DNA from 2 places in the Psychrobacillus sp. MER TA 171 genome. Region 2 is predicted to be linked to the other one. Evidence: riboswitches for the same ligand, from Rfam matches in the RefSeq annotation. Region 2 holds a riboswitch; the other holds the start of a gene.

Region 1 (3,427 bases), on a different contig from region 2:
GCATTTTTCTGCTTGCTTAGCCCGATCTTAACTATATTATTTGGATTTACTGGGAGAACATTAACTTATATCGAGGAAAAATAGTTTTACTCTAAATCCTCATTACTAATTTTATTTCGTAATGAGGGCTTGTTTGTTAATGAATAAATGTATTATGAACTCTTTGAGATTCATTGAAATAATTCGCCCATATAAATGTCAAAATAAATGACATCATAGACACTGCAGCGAATTCAAACCGTTCCTCATGATTCACTCCATATAATAGATTTGATATGTAAACAAATGCAAAGCCGAAAACAAATTTACACGCAGCAGTGGCAATATAATAAAGGATCATATGCTTTGGTAATGACCTTTTTTTCTTGAAAAAGTGAAAAATAAGGATTGTTGAGATGACTATTGTTAAAAGTAAAATAAGGGAGTAGACTACTATGGTTACACTTATGAAGATTTGCTGTCCTTTAGATACATCTAATTCAATCATCGTCACCCAAATGTTATTCGTAAGGTAGGTTATTAAGTGGCTGAAAAATCTAAGCAAATAGTGAAACGGTGCAAATAGCAGACCAATCAAGGGAAGAATGAGCCAACCATTGATTCCTGAGGGTCCATTATGTGGTTGGACAGATACATTAGTAACAGTCATTGAGAACTACCTCCTATCGTATGTTTACTTTACAAATGTATTCTTTACTCTCTTGGATTTACTAAAATAAGTAATCCAAATCGAGGTACTTATCATAGCCCGTATTACATTAAACATATAGTATTGGGATGTTAAAGGATCAGATCCAAACACATTCTCTATGATTTGCAAATTTATATAGCCAATGAGAATATCTATTATTAGCATGATGGTAAGGCAGGTAATCATTACCTTAGGGAAAAACGTTTTCTTTTTAAAGAAAAGTATGAGTAATACTATTACTGTAGATATTTGAGCAATACAAATGATGAGGTCTGTTATTACAAATGGTCCAAATAAAGGATGATAATATTCTCCACTCTTACTAGCTATACTCTCCCAACCTTCAGCCGTCAAAAAAGGGAAAACATCTATCATGAGATAGGCAATAATAACAAACGGTGAGGTAATTAGCCCGATAAGTGGAAGTATTAGCCAGCCCCCTATACCAACAGGTCCGTGTGGTAATAAGTCCTTAGATGTCAACCTAGTGGAATTGCTTGTAATCATATTTATAACCTCCTAAATTTAAGATATTTTACCATTTTTATAGGTCGCTACAATTATAATATACAGAAAATATTGGATTCGCAATTTTGTAACTGAGTTATTCTGAAAATAAGATGTAAGACCTAACTCATAGTCTTTTTACCTATGTACAAGTTTTAACACAATATGTTAGGGTATACAAGTAAACAAAACACAATATATAGTATTTATACGATAAAAAGGTACCATTATGGTTTAAAAGGGAATTCGGTGAGAAACCGAAGCTGTCCCCGCAACTGTAAGTGCGGACAACTGTTGATTATGCCACTGCGAAGTTTCGTGGGAAGGCCAATGGGAGGAAGATGCACGAGCCAGTAGACCTGCCTTTTTGTCGATGAAGCAACACTTTCTTCGGGGGTTGAGAGGTGGGGGCGAGAGACTCTATCTTAAAACGAACGATATGTCTTGTTGTTTCCTACTTTAAAATCATGAGCGATGACTCAGCCGAAGAGGCTAGAGGCATCGCTTTTTTGTATATAAGAGAATAGGGAGGAATTTAAATTGGCAATTATTACGAATACAGAAAAACAGCAGGTATTACAGCAGTTAATAGTAGAATTTGGGGGAGAAAAGATAGCTCCTTTAGTTAAGTCGAATCACAAGTGGTTACAAAAACACCCAGAAGGTACGATTGCGGCATGGTCTAAGGCTATGTCTCTAGAGGCACTTAGCTTTTTAGATGAACAGGAGCCATTTTGGATATTTGTGGCTGCACGTATTTATTTAGCAGAAGTATATTCGCAACAAGCAGAACGGAGAGGTACCACTGCTGATGCCGTCTATACAAAATTTGCAGAGAACGTACGGATCCTTTCTAAAAAGGGAATATATAATCCCTCTATTATGGAAAGCTATTCGAATGAGGAGTTAGTGCAGCTAGGAAATCTCCTTGTCGCCAAAAGAGATTCCCTATTTACCTACATAGCCTTAAAAACTCTTTTAGATCGCTATGTAGCGAAGGATTTTAATAAGGATATTGTAGAGCTGCCACAAGAGCGCTGGCTTGTTATAGCTATGACACTTATGAAGGACGAAAAAGAAAACCGTCTTGAAAAAATAAAAGAAGCTTATTGGGCAATGAGCAATTTATATATGACGGTTGCAACTCCAACTTTATCTAATGCTGGAAAGCCACATGGACAGCTCTCTAGCTGCTTTATTGACACGGTAGATGATAGTCTGCAAGGTATTTACGACAGTAATACAGACGTAGCCACTCTATCTAAATTTGGAGGGGGTATCGGTGTATACATGGGGAAGGTGCGTAGCCGTGGCTCTTCTATACGAGGATTCGTGGGAGCATCTAGTGGAGTTCTCCCTTGGATTAAACAGTTGAATAATACGGCAGTCAGCGTCGATCAGCTTGGACAACGACAAGGGGCCGTAGCTGTTTATTTGGATGCTTGGCATAAGGACATTTTTACGTTTTTAGATCTACGCCTAAACAATGGAGATGATCGCCTTCGAGCGCATGATATTTTCACAGGTATATGCTTGCCGGATTTATTTATGGAGAAGGTAGATGCAAGGGAGGAATGGCATTTATTTGATCCGCATGAGGTCCGTCAGGTAATGGGTTATTCTTTGGAGGATTTCTATGATGAAAAAAGAGGAGAAGGATCCTTCCGGGAAAAATACGAGGAATGTGTGAATGACCAACGCCTATCGCGAGAAACTGTACAAGCAATCGACTTGATGAAAAGAATTATGCGTTCTCAGTTAGAGACAGGGGTACCATATATGTTTTACCGAGATGAAGTAAATCGTAGCAACCCAAATAAGCATGAGGGAATGGTCTATAGTAGTAACCTCTGTACAGAAATTTTTCAAAATCAGAGCGCAACAACGTTTGAATCGATCCAGTTAGAGGATGATGTTATTGTCACTCGTAGAAAACCTGGGGACTTTGTTGTTTGTAACTTATCCTCTATTAACTTGGGGAAGGCAGTACCAGCAAATGTATTAGAAAGACTGATAAATATTCAAGTACGCATGCTAGATAATGTCATCGATTTAAATATGATACCTGTACCACAGGCAGAGCGCACAAATGCAAGGTATCGAGGTATTGGCCTTGGAACATTCGGATGGCATCATTTACTCGCACTTAAGCAGATTCGTTGGGAGTCAGAGGAAGCGGTTAAACTTGCGGATAAACTATATGAAAAAATTGCCTTTTTAACTATTCAG
Region 2 (3,427 bases):
TCATTAAGGAAATGACTGAGCCGAGAAACGAGCTAAAGATAATGCCTGTTAAAATAATAGTTTCCATTTTCATCGCTCGATCAACAAGCTTCGCAAAGGATATGACGATCAGCATAGTGATTAACGCCCCTGCCATACTGAAAACAGGCAAGGTGAACATTCCTAAAAAAGGTACTGATATTCCAAAAAAGAGTGTAGCCACTGCACCAACTGATGCTCCGGACGACACTCCCAATGTATAAGGATCGGCTAGCGGATTTTTAAGCAGACTTTGAAAAGCTGCTCCCGCTATTGCCAGGGATGCTCCGACTAATCCTGCGAGTATAACTCGCGGCATGCGAATCTTCCAGACGATATTTGTTGCAATCGCATCTGTACCCGTATCCCATAAAGTACTGATCGGTACCTTTACAGATCCGACCGACACACCTAGCCAAATGGCTACGATTAACGTAGCCAGTGACAAGATATAACCGATCATTGATTTACTCACTAAATGCCTCCGGATAAATAGCCTTAGCCACTTCCTCTAGGCCTTCTACTAAACGTGGACCTGGACGACTCGTTGCATCCTCATCCACTTGTACCACCTCATCGTTTTGAATGGCAGTCACTGTGTCAAAGCCATCACGCTGCTTCACCTTTTCTACAATTCCTTCCACGTAGTCATAGGTGATTAACATTACATCTGGGTTACGGCTTACTATTTCCTCTGGGTTAACTTGAAACCAGCCATCTTGATCGGCCATAATGTTTTCTGCATTGACCATCGTCAAAATTTCTTGCATAAATGTCCCATTACCAGGAGTATAGATTTCTGGTACATCGGAAGTTTCTACGAATACTGTTTTCTTTGTCTCTACTTTTGCAACTTTTTCTTGAATTTCATCAACCTTTGCCTTCATATCCTCTATAACGGCTTGTGATTCCTCATATTTCCCCGTTGCTCGGCCAATTTGTTCAATAGTTGTATAGGTTAAGTTAAAATCCTTTGCATCCTGTACAACATATACCTTTACACCAGCATCTCGAAGCTGCTGTAATCCTGACTCTGCCATTGAAACAATGGATTCATGAGCGAATACGATATCCGGACTTAAAGAGATAATTTTTTCAATGTTATACTCCATGCCACCAATTTTTTCTTTTTCTAAGGCTTCCTTAGGGTAGCTCTCATAATCATTTACACCGATAATTTCATCATCTAGCCCTAAAGCAAATAGAATTTCCGTGTTACTCGGAATCATAGATATAATGGATGTCGGAGCTTCCTCTAGCGTAATTTCTTGTCCTACTGCATCCGTCAGTGTAAGTGGGAATGCCGTTTCTGAGTTACCAATTTCTTGGCTACTTTCTTTTTCTGTTGGAAGTGTCTCTTGCTCATTACAACCACCTAAAATCAGCAAGGTCATTCCAATAATTAACCACAGTTTCTTCATCCTTTATTCCTCCTAAATATAGACAACAAAAAATCCCCCATCCTAGGATGAGAGATAGATAGGTATAAATCAGCCACGAAAAACCGAAAGCGGACCTACACCAGACCTATCCGCGTAGGTAATGGGTGTGTACGTAAAGGCAGGTTTTCTGGCTTATGATGCATATGCATCACTTACAGTGGCGGGACCGCGCTGGACTTTAACCAGCTTCCCTTTTAACTCTAGTAACCGATAACTAGAGCACCTTTAAGCAAATGTTATTCTATTGTTTCTTGCATTTATTATACCTTATATTTAGATGTTGTCGAGTTGAAGTCGGTATTTGAAAAAGCATACATTTTATACATTTCAACAATACGAACGATTAATAAAGAATATTGAAGTTTATATGCTTTTAAATGTGGAAAGTAGAATAGATTTCCGCTCTGGCGGACGCTTTCCGCGGGGGGGAGCGATAAGCCCTCACCCATCGCTTACGCGCGTGGCTGTGAGGTCTTATCGCTCCGCCTGCCACTTCAATCAATAATTAGAAAAGGTTCATGGTTGATTGGTAAAGACTTCTTTATAATATATAAAACACAACTTTAACCTTAAAAAAGCTTAATATAGTAGTTTTTCATCGCGATTTTTTGTTTTCATCATTGTTTTTTTCAATCGTTTCTCGTACTTCTTTTAGTATTTTTTCGTTGCTTTTGATTGTTCTCGTGCTGTTTTCAGGATATTTGGTTTATTTTCTTCTTTCCATCCAGTCAAAAAGAACACCCTCTCTTAGTTGTGTACAACTGAAATTCGCTCCATCTTCTTAATATATCTAAAAACAAAGGGAATAATTGAATCAAAACATTTTGAGATAAATAATAATATAAAAAAACTTTTACTGAAATGAGCTTTAATCCATTACTACTTTTTTACCTGCTATTAATAAAAATCACAGTATACAATCCAATCTTGTTTGCGTTGATTAAAGAAAAAATAAAAACTACCACTATCAACTATATTGAATTGTGCCTTCGGATCGGAGCTTATTTGAAAAACAAATGGATATTCTTCACCGTATGAAACTCCACTCTGTGTATAAGTGGGGTACCCACCGATCTTATGCATAGGATAGATATCCTCCACGATGTCATCGTAATATTCAATATCCTCCTCCAATTCAAGACGTAAAATCTCATCTTGGACTTCCGTTTCTATATCTTCAGAATCCCAGGCAGGAGTATCGTTCTTAACCAATCTTGGCTGTAACGGAAAAGACTTTATCCTCGCAGATTGGTTATTTATTTTTTGTAATCCATTGAAGCTTGTATAGCAATTGATAATAAAAAAAGGCGCTAGGTTATCATCATTTAAATGATCATATACATTAAAGTCCATATAAATGGTGATTAGTTGAATATTTTCCAATTCCTCCGGTACGTAAGGGAGATTGTTTAAAAAAATTGTACTTAAAGGCTCGTACTGTGAAGGTATATTTTCTTCTTTTCCCCACATGACCTTTCCAATCCAGCTCTCTCCTAATTCTTCCGTTGGTCGATAACCACCCGTCTCAAAAATGGTAGCTTGCTTAAATAGTACTTTTTTTAATTGAGCAATGTTCATATAAATCCCCTCCTAAGCTAAGTAAGACTCCCAATCGTAATCTTCTATTTTATAGAAGACACCGTGGTCATTTCTTTCATATGCACATAGAGGTGGCTCATCAATAAAAGATAGAACAGAGTCATCTATATTTAAAATTACACCTATGGATATATACTGGAAATTATCAGAATTACTTAAAAATCTATCGTCTTCGTAACCACTTAAAACAGACCAACCAGAATCTTGACCATCTTTTGGATCGTCTTTTAACATAAAATTAAATTCTTCTCTCTAAAACATCGTTGCTTACAATTATTTTCGTATCAAAATAATAATCCCATTTAGAAGCATTTGGATCATTATACTCAGTGTCACATATATGCTCTGCACGAAATGAAATTTCTTGT

Evidence for each region. Region 2 has a riboswitch for cobalamin ahead of M3627_RS00075 (ABC transporter substrate-binding protein). Riboswitches for the same ligand answer to the same signal wherever they lie in the genome.
Region 1: another riboswitch for cobalamin. It lies ahead of M3627_RS09285 (ribonucleoside-diphosphate reductase subunit alpha); the one in region 2 lies ahead of M3627_RS00075 (ABC transporter substrate-binding protein).

The regions. Positions count from the first base shown of each region.
Region 1 covers NZ_JAMAWN010000008.1:22,542-25,968, reverse strand. The annotation lists gene nhaC (Na+/H+ antiporter NhaC) at 1-84, shown strand, start outside; gene M3627_RS09295 (DUF2569 domain-containing protein) at 137-649, opposite strand; gene M3627_RS09290 (DUF2569 family protein) at 674-1,198, opposite strand; cobalamin riboswitch at 1,401-1,579, shown strand; gene M3627_RS09285 (ribonucleoside-diphosphate reductase subunit alpha) at 1,739-3,427, shown strand, end outside.
Region 2 covers NZ_JAMAWN010000001.1:13,631-17,057, reverse strand. The annotation lists gene M3627_RS00080 (iron ABC transporter permease) at 1-481, opposite strand, end outside; gene M3627_RS00075 (ABC transporter substrate-binding protein) at 486-1,439, opposite strand; cobalamin riboswitch at 1,561-1,702, opposite strand; gene M3627_RS00070 (DUF1963 domain-containing protein) at 2,358-3,038, opposite strand; partial or broken gene M3627_RS00065 (immunity protein Imm33 domain-containing protein) at 3,051-3,427, opposite strand, start outside.